Regions from separate parts of the Bacillus pumilus genome, predicted to be linked through region 2. Evidence: predicted binding sites of a transcription regulator. Region 2 holds the regulator's gene; the other holds the start of a gene.
What was found. The regulator LexA, encoded in region 2, represses DNA repair genes until DNA is damaged. The targets are predictions, from matches to a motif close to CGAACATATGTTCG.
Positions count from the first base shown of each region.

Region 1: the regulator LexA is predicted to act here: its motif matches at 4,643-4,656, upstream of CKW02_RS06160 (ImmA/IrrE family metallo-endopeptidase).

Region 1 covers NZ_LT906438.1:1,231,789-1,237,632, forward strand. Annotated here, with positions in the region: gene hag (flagellin Hag) at 1-228, shown strand, start outside; gene CKW02_RS06140 (FAD-dependent oxidoreductase) at 261-1,733, opposite strand; gene CKW02_RS06145 (methyl-accepting chemotaxis protein) at 1,951-2,775, shown strand; gene CKW02_RS06150 (DUF5412 domain-containing protein) at 2,812-3,183, opposite strand; gene CKW02_RS06155 (poly-gamma-glutamate hydrolase family protein) at 3,428-4,051, shown strand; gene CKW02_RS06160 (ImmA/IrrE family metallo-endopeptidase) at 4,079-4,627, opposite strand; gene CKW02_RS06165 (N-acetylmuramoyl-L-alanine amidase) at 4,937-5,836, shown strand; gene CKW02_RS20570 (hypothetical protein) at 5,825-5,844, opposite strand, start outside.
Region 2 covers NZ_LT906438.1:1,753,495-1,759,338, reverse strand. Annotated here, with positions in the region: gene tkt (transketolase) at 1-1,369, opposite strand, end outside; gene CKW02_RS08840 (DUF896 domain-containing protein) at 1,557-1,787, opposite strand; gene CKW02_RS08835 (YneB family resolvase-like protein) at 1,857-2,504, opposite strand; gene yneA (cell division suppressor protein YneA) at 2,522-2,833, opposite strand; gene lexA (transcriptional repressor LexA) at 2,993-3,613, shown strand; gene CKW02_RS08820 (hypothetical protein) at 3,659-4,093, opposite strand; gene CKW02_RS08815 (DL-endopeptidase inhibitor IseA) at 4,388-4,930, shown strand; gene CKW02_RS08810 (STAS domain-containing protein) at 4,964-5,812, opposite strand.

The DNA.
Region 1 (5,844 bases), 520 kb from region 2:
GACCAGCGTTCTAAACTTGGTGCGGTCCAAAACCGCCTAGAGCACACAATCAACAACCTTGGTGCTTCTGCTGAAAACTTAACAGCTGCTGAGTCACGTATTCGTGACGTTGACATGGCGAAAGAAATGAGTGAGTTCACAAAGAACAACATTCTTTCTCAAGCATCTCAAGCAATGTTAGCTCAAGCAAACCAACAGCCGCAAAACGTACTTCAATTATTACGTTAATGAAAAAGCCCCTCTAAGGGGCTTTTTTTGTTTCAATCGAATGACAGCAAGTGCTGTAAACTAAAGTCAGGAACCGCTTCATGGAAAAAAGCTCGATTGTCTTCATCATTCTCTTGATCCCACTGACTCCACCATTCAGCAATTTCTCCAGAAGCGTCGGCTTGAATCATGTCATGCAGTTGTTCTAAGTTGATGATCTCTCTCGGTTCGGTTAAGAAAGAGTGCATCCGGTGATACGCTTCAAGACGTTCAGGCTGTTTTGTTACTATGGTGTATTGTACGTAGCGATTTAAAAATCCTTGTATGAACGTCAAATGGGGAATGGTTGTTTCTCCTTTTAATTTGACGCCTTCCCACGCCATATCAGCAATCGCACAAAGCCACCAGCCAAGTTCATTGGCATGCTGCATTTGTTGTAATGTGTCCTTTTCAAATGATAGCTGCTCCTTTTTTTGTGCTTGTTTGAGCATACGCTCAAGAGTTTGTGCTTCGAGTGCGGCCTTTGTCATTCCTTGCCCATGAATGGGATCTAATGTACACAAGGCATCGCCCATCACCAATAATCCACTCGGCCAATCGTGCATTTGTTCATAGTGATGTCTCACGCAAGAAGGGACTCTAAATCCTTTTGGATTTGTATAGGGCGTTAAATGGGTGATGGCTTCTGCTATCGCTGGATGGGTAAGGGCAGCGGTTTCTGCATCAAATTGATCAGCATCTGTTGTTGGATAATGTGAACCGCCAGCTGCAGAGAGAAGAACAGCCACTAAATCATGATCTACCCGTTCAAACAGCCCTGTTGGGATTTTTTGATGAGGCTGTCCAACTACGACCATTGATTGCAGGTTTGGTGCCTCTGGTAGTATCTGGTAGTATCTTGTGCTGTAGCCAAGAGAGACGCTTAACTCATCTGTCTGTGGCAAGCACAGCCCTGCGTCTTTCAGCCATTTTGGTAATTTAGACATTCTTCCAGACGTATCGATCACTAAGTCTGCTTTTATTTGATAAATATTTCCTGGCTTTATATGCCGATCTTTCACGATGAGTCCTACGACTCGATTCGTTCTTTCCTCAAACTGAAGCGAGATCGCTTCATGTTTTTCTAGAAAATGAACACGTTCCTCACTTAACATTCTTTGCATCAGCACCCACTCTAGCATGGCACGTCTTGTGACAGCTGTTTCTTCTGTATCGGTGAGCACTAATTCACCATCTTTTGTGATAAATCGAGATGTTTGATGCAATGTATTAAACCCGCCCATTGCCAGTAACTCTTTTGTATAACCAGGAAATAGACGTTCGAATATTTGCTTGCCAAGTGGAAGCATTCTATGTGGGTGAAAGGCTTGAGGAGTGCCGAGACGATTCTCGGGAGAATCTGGCAATTCGTCCTTTTCAATGATAAATACCTGATGATAAAACGTTGATAAAACCTTTGCAGCGAGCATTCCGGTGATACCGCCGCCAATGACGATCGCCTGCTCATATTTCATGGGTTGTGTCACAACATGCGCCTCCAATGAATAAGTAAAATGGTTACATGACCATTTCATCATATGTTGATTCGTTAATTATAGCAAATTTACGTTTGAATATAGAAAGGAAATGTCCTACTTTTTACTCGTAAATATGAAGAATTTCTTCAAACATCATCATTATTTTTAAGAAACAACTACTAATTTAAGAAGAACGACCGATAAACTTTATAAGGGGGTAGAGAAATTGGATATACTACAGAGCATTGTAACTGCAGCACCTTATATCATGCAGATTTTAAAAAATGAAGTGACGCTGGGTGTCACTGATCGAGAGAAATTTTTGCTTTATTTGCCATCGAAAGATCTTGATTTTCAAATTCGGGCTGGTGAATTCATTAAACCAGATGATCTGAATTTGAAAAAAGCGCTGAGAGGTGAGATATCAAATATATCTTTGCCTGAATCGGTGTATGGAACGCCATTAAATTCAATGTGTATGCCTATTTTAGATGAAAACCAACAAGCAATTGGTGCACTCGCTTTAGGTTTTCCCCTTAAAAATCAATTAGAGCTTGAAGCGTATATGGAGTCATTAAGTGACATCATTCAAAGTATTCAAGAAAAGGTGCATGTGGTAGCGGCGCATTCAGAGGAGCTTTCAGCGACGAGTGAGGAAATGACCTTACAAACGCAGCAAACACTTGAAAGCTCGAAAAAAACATCCGATATTACAAAAATGATTAAAGGGATTTCGAAACAAACGAGTTTGCTAGGATTGAATGCTTCAATTGAAGCAGCCAGAGCAGGAAAAGAGGGAGCTGGCTTTAGTGTTGTAGCAAATGAGGTTCAAAAGCTTTCAAGTGAAACCTCACGTGCAACAGAAAACATTGAAAACTCATTACAAGGGATTTCGTCCAATATACATACATTACTTGAGAGTATGGATCATATGAAAGGTTCATCATCAGAACAGGCTTTACTTGTCACAGAGTTTAGTGAAATTGTCGATCGATTGACGACGGTTAGTAAGGATATGAAGAAATTCATGCAAACCGTCATGTCAACGTAAAAAACGAATCCAAGAGGATTCGTTTTTTGTATGTCGTTATTTTCTCTTGTTCTGATCAAAGCGATAATCATACGTGTCGCCTTTCACCACATTTAAAAATTCATGTCCAATTTGAACAAGCTGTCCGTTTTTCCACTGGATGAGAGGGTCTTTATCAGGGTATTTCCAGTAAATCGTTTTCTTGCGGTGGCTCAGTTTGTTTTCAATTTCTGCTCTGACTGCGTTTTCCTTTAGCTTTCCTCCGCTATGCTGATAGGTGTTGATGATATACATTCCGTCAGGTGATGACATCGAGCGGATGAATGTTCCGTGAGACACGCCTTGAAGAGAGAAGCATTTCCAATAAATAATGCCAGCGAAGCTAAGGAGTAAGATGATCAGAGTGAGGGTGGTTTTCTTTTTTAACATGATTTCCTCCAGATGTAGATCACAATATTTCTAATTTATGAGAGAGAATACAAAAAGATTCATATAGTCCAAAAGTTCTATTCGTTTCAATTATCGGTCATTTTTTCTCAAAATTCAACAGAATGGCGTAAATGTAAGGAAGATTTAAGGAAGAATTCAAGTGGTATATTTGTTTCGAAACCTCTTTACAAAAGTATGAGGGATCAGTAGACTTATGCTCATATAAAGAAATGGAGCAGATGACATGAGGCAAATGATCGATACGTATCAAAGTTATGAAGAGCTTTCCGCTCATGAAAGAAAAGGGATTGATTATCAAATTCTTCACGAGCGGAAAGGTGACCAGCTTCTGGTTTTGTCGCCTCATGCCGGAGGAATTGAATCAGGCGTGAGTGAGCTCATTCATGAAATATCTAGTGACTATTCTATGTATTTATTTGAAGGCCTTAAAGTAAAAGGCAATCATGTTCTTCATATTACAAGCACACGCTTTGATGAGCCGCTTTGCCTTTCACAGGTGCATACCCATCATTATACGTTTGCACTTCATGGTTACGGAGAAACAGAGGTGCTTCAAACGTTAGTGGGGGGTACGGACAGAGAAAGAGCGGCAGAAACTGTGAAGCGTTTAACGCTAAATGGCTTTCACGCATTGCTGCTAGCCGAATCTGATCGTTTTTCTGGAACGCATCCTGATAATATCAATAACAAATGTTTGACAGGAAAAAGTGTACAACTTGAAATTAGTCAGGCGCAAAGAAGAGCATTCTTTCAAGACTTTAGGCGTCGATACCGGCGAGATACACAAACTGAACAATTTTATCGGTACACAAATGTACTCAAACAAGTATTAGCCCTTTATGAATAAACTTCTATCGTTTTTATGTCCGATTATTTACGTTTGATAAACGGCTTCTTTTTCTGCGACTCTTTCTGCTTTCATTAAATAAGACGTAAACTCCTGTTGAAAGCGAATACCTGCTTTTCGCTGTTCGAATAAGGCAACCCGTTTTTCAGCAAAAGCCCAAGTGACGTGAAACGTTTGAGCAATATGCAAAATGGCTTGCTGCCGAAGGGTTGGAAGCTTCATTTTCAGCAGCATAAAGGTTGGCACACAAAAGTGGTACATGAATTGTTTTGCCTGAAACTCCTGTAGTTCTCGAAAGAGTTTGTTCATTTTGAAATGATTGCCTGTATGCTTTAGCACATGACAAAGCTCGTGGGCAAAATCCTGCCACTGTTCTTCAGGTGATAGGGATCTGTTTAAGATAATACTGTAAAGACCTTGATGCTGGATCATCATGCTGCCAGTCTCTTCGTAATGGACCCATACACGAAATTCAGAAGCGATCCTTTGCAACTCTCTATAAGCAGGACCGCTTATTTGCAATTGATCATATAAACGCTTAATATCTTCTTCTAAATGGGTTAAAAAACCAGTCATTTGAAAACCTCCATACAAACGTATGTTCTATTTTTGGCGTAAAAGAAAAGTCCATAAAGGACTAAATAGCTAAATGAGCTATTACTTACTTTTTATATCGGCGTATTTTTAACAATTTTAACATAAAATCAAGGAAAAATGGAATTAATTCCTGTTTTTTTCTGTATTTTTGCACTTCTCACTAATAAAAAGAGTGAATTGAATTCAAATTTTACCATAGTTTTTCATGAAAACAAACAAGTATTGTCTTACGAACGCCACCGATTGATGAGAAAGATCAATTCAATCTAGCAAAAGGGAGTGCAGTAGATGGTACAAATTTATCAAGATTTTATTCCAGTTGGAAACGGGAACCGCCCAGGATATGCGATGACACCGGAGTATGTAACGGTGCATAACACAGCAAACACGTCAAAGGGAGCGGATGCGAAAAGTCATGCGGCCTATGTAAAAAGCCCAACGACTGAGGTGAGCTGGCACTTTACAGTGGATGATCATGAAATCTTTCAGCATCTGCCATTAAATGAAAATGGCTGGCATGCAGGGGATGGTCATGGGAATGGTAACCGGAAGTCGATCGGAATTGAAATTTGTGAGAATGTAGATGGGAATTTTCAGCAAGCGGTCAAACATGCACAATGGCTCATTCAAAAGCTGTTAAAAGAACATCACATTCCGCTAACAAACGTGGTCACACATCAGTACTGGTCTGGAAAAGCATGTCCACGCCAGCTTCTATCTACTTGGGATGAATTTAAAAAAGGGATTGGAACGGCAGAAGATCCGGAGACGGTCATCACGTATGTCGTGAAAAGCGGGGATACGTTAACGAGTATTGCGAAAGCTCATGGGGTCACAGTTCAGGATTTACAGAAGTGGAATGACATTAGCGATCCGAATAAGATTCAAATTGGACAGGTTCTCAAAATTTATCGTAACGATGCAAAGAGTTTGTATGAGCTGCCAAATGGGGTTTTAAAGGTGACTTCTCCATTGACAAAGGGAGAGCACGTACGCCTAGTCCAGCAGGCGCTTGCTGCTGTTTATTTTTATCCTGATAAAGCAGCTGCAAATAAAGGAATAGACGGAGTTTACGGAGAAAAAACGGCGAACGCCGTAGCGCGTTTTCAGCTGGTAAATGGTCTGACAAGTGATGGGGTATACGGACCTAAAACGAAGGAAAAGCTTCTGAAGCTGTTAAGTAAGTGAGTGTTTCT
Region 2 (5,844 bases):
AAGTAACTGGAAGTCCCATTAAGGCAGCAAGACGAATCGCTGGTCTTAAGTAATCTGAGAAAACAAAGAACGTTCCGCCGAATACACGAAGGCCGCCGTGAAGCGCCATACCGTTTAACGCGGCACCCATTGCAAATTCTCTGACGCCGAACCAAATGTTCTTACCAGCATAATGATCTTTACCAAAATCGTCTGTGTTTTTAATCGTTGTTTTGTTTGAACCTGCAAGGTCAGCAGACCCGCCAATGAAGAAAGGTACTTGCTTCGCAATGCCATTTAATACTTCGCCTGAAGAAGCGCGGGAGGCAAGACTTGAACCTGCTTCATAAACAGGAACCTCTTGATCCCAATTCTCAGGAAGCTTTCCTTCAATCGCAAGCTGCAATTGAGCTGCAAGCTCAGGGTATTCTTTTTCATATTGCGCAAATAATTCATTCCAAGCTGCTTCTTTTTTCTGACCAGCGTCTTTTACAGCTTCTTTGAAATGATCGTACACTTCAGAAGGTACATGGAAATCTTCTTCAAACGTCCAAGAGTAAGCTTCCTTCGTCAGCTTGGCTTCGTCGCTGCCAAGTGGTGCACCATGCACACCAGAAGTTCCTGCACGGTTTGGCGATCCGAAACCGATTGTTGTTTTCACTTCAATCAGTGTAGGTCTGTCTGTGCTTTGTTTTGCCTTTTTGATAGCAGCCGTCACTTCTTCAATGTTGTTGCCGTCTTTCACATAAAGAACTTCCCAGTTCATCGCTTCAAAACGATTCTTCACATTTTCAGAGAATGAACGATCTAGGTCGCCATCTAAAGAAATATCATTTGAATCATAAAGGACAATTAAACGGCCTAAGCCTAAATGACCAGCAAGGGAAGCAGCTTCAGAGGAAATTCCCTCCATTAAGTCTCCATCTCCGCAAATGCTGTATGTATAGTGATCTACAACATTAAAGTTGTCTTTGTTATACGTTTCCGCAAGATGTCTTTCTGCAAGTGCCATACCAACTGCCATGGCAATCCCCTGTCCTAAAGGACCTGTTGTAGCATCGACGCCCTCTGTATGTCCAAATTCAGGATGTCCAGGTGTTTTGCTACCCCATTGGCGGAATTGTTTTAGATCATCGATGCTCAAGTTGTATCCGCTTAAATGAAGCATGCTATATAGAAGCATAGAACCATGTCCCGCAGATAATACAAAACGGTCTCTGTTAAACCAATTTGGGTTTTGCGGACTTACGTTTAAGTGATTCGTCCATAAAGCGTATGCCATTGGTGCAGCACCCATCGGCATTCCAGGGTGGCCGGAATTCGCTTTTTCAATTGCGTCTATGGAGAGAGTACGTATTGTTGCAATAGATTTCAATTCAATCGTTTCCATATAAATCCCCTTCCGTATCTTGTGTACACCATTATCATAAATCTACTGTCCTTTTTTCACAACTATTTCACGCTGAAAAAGAGTGATTTTGTCACATTTAGTTTATCGATCACCTAAAAAGTTATGCAAATATGAAAAAAGATGAGAATATCCTTCCCATCTTTTCAAAATTCAAGAAACCGAAAACTTAATGAAGGTTTTGATCTCTTTCTCTTTTTAATTTTTCTGGTGTGACATCGTTTCCTTCAGGGTCAACGATTTTCACGGTTTTAAGTGTATTTTTCATAGAAGAACGAAAAGCTTTTAAATACTCTTCTCTTAATTGCTTTTGTTCTGTTTTTTCAGCGTCTGACAAACCGGTCTCTTTTGACTTTTTTGAAAGCTCATTGATTCTTGCAAGCTGATTTTTAGAAATCATGACTAACTCCTTTAAAGCATTTTCTCTACATACTACTAAATATCAATCATTTTGACAACAAATCAAGCTTTAGGTGGTCAGACCTTTTTCATATTCTTGATACCTTCTATGGACCGTTGCTTTTGAAATGTCGAAACCTAGTGCCTGAAGAGTTGCTGCGATTTCTGCGAAGGTCATGTTATTTTTTCTTAATCGAACAATTTCTGAAATCGGCACTTCAATACGCTCACGACCAGGCGCATGATCCTGCTGTTTTAAATTCAGTTCGGGCTGATACCCTCGTTCAACGGCTCTTCTCATTCCCCGCTTGATTTTCAGGTTATGAATTTTTCGTTGATACTCTTCAACGACTCCTACGATCTCAATCACCATTTCATCTGCTTCTGAAAGCTCAAGTTCGCCTCTATGAAACGTACTGTACACCTTTACATTCTCTTTAAAAAGACAATGAAGAAGCGCAATTTTTGCTTGTCCTCTTCCGAGACGTGTTTCATCCTGGATAAGAACAGCATCAATTGACTCTTCTTTTAGTGTAGCTAGCATATCAAACACACCATCGCGATCTAGATCATACCCGCTTGCTTTTTCTTTAATGACTTTAACCACATTCATCTTGTGCATAGCAGCTAAAGCTAGCAATTCTTCTTCTTGTCTCTTCAGCGAGGTTTCCTGCTCTTCTTTGACAGTGCTTACTCTCGCATAGATGATTGCATTCATGTCTTCAATCGACCTTTCTACTGTACTGTTGCAAGTTGATATACGACTGGATGCTCTTTTTTGACTGGTATGACAAGGATGTCACCAGGCTGGATTTCTGTTGAAGCAAGATCGTTGTGCTGAGTGACCCAGTCAATAAACGCATTTTTATCGATTGATTTGCTGTCGTTTACTTGATCAGCTAACCCCCAAAGAGTATCCCCTGATTGAACTTCTATTTTAACATACTGATTTGGATCATTATGGCTTGTGACTGCAATAAGTGAGAGAAATATGCCAACGATGAATGAGAATACCCCAATAAAAATAATAGATTCTTTTAACCTCATAATGTCATCTCTCCTAATAGAATGTGTGTTCGTTCTTTCTGACACTTATTATAAATACGAACAAACGTTTCTGTCAAACGTTTTTTTCGAACCTATGTTTGTACTGTTAGGAAAAACATGCTATAATTTCTTTAAAATTGACGTTTTGAGGTGCAAAAGATGACGAAGCTATCAAAAAGACAACTCGATATCCTGACATTCATCAAAGAAGAAGTAAAAAGCAAGGGCTATCCCCCATCCGTTCGTGAAATTGGAGAAGCTGTCGGTCTAGCATCCAGTTCAACGGTTCATGGACATTTAGCTAGACTAGAAACGAAGGGCTTAATTAGAAGAGACCCGACAAAACCTAGAGCGATCGAAGTACTAGATGAAGAGGAAATGAATATTCCAAAGAGTGCTGTAATGAACGTACCAGTCATCGGAAAAGTAACAGCAGGCCTGCCTATTACGGCTGTTGAGAATGTAGAAGAGTACTTCCCTCTTCCAGAGACTTTTGCAGCACCAGATGAACAAGTATTTATGCTTGAAATTATGGGAGAAAGTATGATTGACGCAGGAATTTTGGACAAGGACTATGTCATTGTGCGTCAGCAAAGCACTGCTAACAATGGAGATATTGTCGTCGCCATGACAGAGGAAGATGAAGCGACAGTGAAACGTTTCTATAAAGAAGATACACACTTTAGATTACAGCCAGAAAATCCATCTATGGAACCGATTATTTTACAGAATGTAAGTATACTAGGTAAAGTGATTGGCGTATTTAGAAATATTCACTAAAAAAAGCCGGTATTTCATCAGTTAATGATGAGAACCGGCTTTTTTTTATGAACAAGAATAGGCAAGAATACTCGAGCTTGGGAAGGAACCAAATGTAAAGTTCGGCCAAATAAAGCCAGTTGTTCTCCCGAAAGGCTGTGAAGATAGAACATACATTAAAAATACTTGACCGTTTCTCATAAACACAATCGTCCACCTTCTATTACATCCCGCCGCAAATTGAACCGATTGCTGACCTCCACCTGTTTGCCCTGAAATAAGTGACTGCATGCTTTGAGGCTGTGATAATGCTTGCTGATATTGCGAAACGATATGCTGTGGTGGGGCTGGCGGGGCTGATCCACTAGATCCGGGCCCAGTGCCTCCTCCTCCGATTGGAAACCCTGGAAATCCTCCAACTTGAGAAGGGAGCGACGGCCAACCTTGCATCTGCCTATCATATGAGTACCCATTCCACATACCTTCATACGGATAATACATATTCAACACCACTTTCTTAGACATTCATCACGATAGTATATGTCATAAATGAAAAAGCGTGTTGAACGTCCAAACAGAAACTTTTCCAAAAAACGTTTTGTTCTTCTTTAGAACGGTTAAATAGTAGATATAAAGAAAAAATAAAAAAATGAAAACTTTTTGCCACCCTCAAACGTTATATATATAGAAAGAAAAGAAATAAAAAACATTTAGATTTAATACTTGTAATATCACTGTAATTATTGTAACATTTGTAACATAAGAAGTTTTCATTGAGAAAAGGAGGCAATCGCCTTGAAAAAATTATTCGTTTTATTAACTGCTATTATGCTTATGATCTCATTACAATCTACAACATTGGCCGCTTCTAAAAAACCAGCCACTTTGACAAATAAAGAAGCGTTACATATTGCCCTTGATGCACGGGAACACTTTTGGAGTGCGATGTCAGGCTACAAAATTAATGAACATTCTGATTACAAATTAAAATCATTTAGCTATAAAGACATGACTTACAACTATCTTTCTAAAACATTTGATACAAAGAAAAAACTAAACAGCTACCTATCTCAAGTTTTCACAAAAGAAGCCATCAATCAAGGTTTAAAAGACTACCAGTTCATTGTTCATAAAGGCAAAATGGCTGTTCCAGTCGGCGACGGAGACAATATGCTTAATTGGGATAAAGCGACACCTAAACTTGTCTCTAAAAAACAAACAGTCCGCACATATGAATTCACTGTCCCAACACTTGATGGACGCAAAGTACAAAGAACGGTTACGTTCGAAAAAGGACAAAAAGATTGGAAAGTCACAAAAATTGACGCTGTTATCTAAATAAAAAACCAGGCCATTCAATCGGCCTGGTTTTTATATTGAAGTAAATTCAGTCATGCGGTCTAAGGCGTGAGCAAGTGATGATGCCGTGCGAAATTCATTAAAAGGAAGCCCGAGCTGCACAGCGGTTTGGGCAATTTCTGGTCTGATTCCTGAAATAGTTGTCTCTACTCCAATTAACCGAAGTGATGTGACAAGATCAAAGATTTGATGAGCCACCATTGTATCAATAATGACAACGCCCGATAAATCAATACATAAATGCTGTACACCTTTTTGTGAGCACTGTTTTAGCGTATTTTCTAAAATAATCTTTGCTCTCGCTGTATCAATATCACCTACTAACGGCAATAACGCAATATAACTTTTTAAGACAATGACAGGTGAGCTCAGCTCGTAAATCATGTCTCTTTGTGCCACGAGCTTCCTCGTTGTATTTTTCACATATTGCTGGATGAACATATGAATGGAAATATTAAACGCCTCTGAAATTAAATCATACCAATAAAAGATGCGGTCAATATCAATTTCATCTTGACGCTGTTTAATAAATTCTTTTAAGTAATGAAGGACCACTCTTTGATTGGACATGTATTCTCTCACAACATAATCTAATGGTGTGTTTAAATGCTTTGGGTCACTGGCTAAGTCTTCAGACCACTTTTTAAACTCAGTATGTAAATACGTCTTGTCTTCAATAAGAGCACGTATAAAATGCTGGTAATAATCTTGATTTTGCCGTTTTAGCTCTGATATGATGCTGGAATCTGTTGAACGGTATATGGATTCTGGATCATCGTCCTCAATTGATTCATACCATGTTTCAGTCAACTTCTCTGCATGCTGCATAAAAAAATCGTATAATGCACGGTTCTTATCCATAAGCAAATGTCCCTTCACATTTTCTTCTTGTC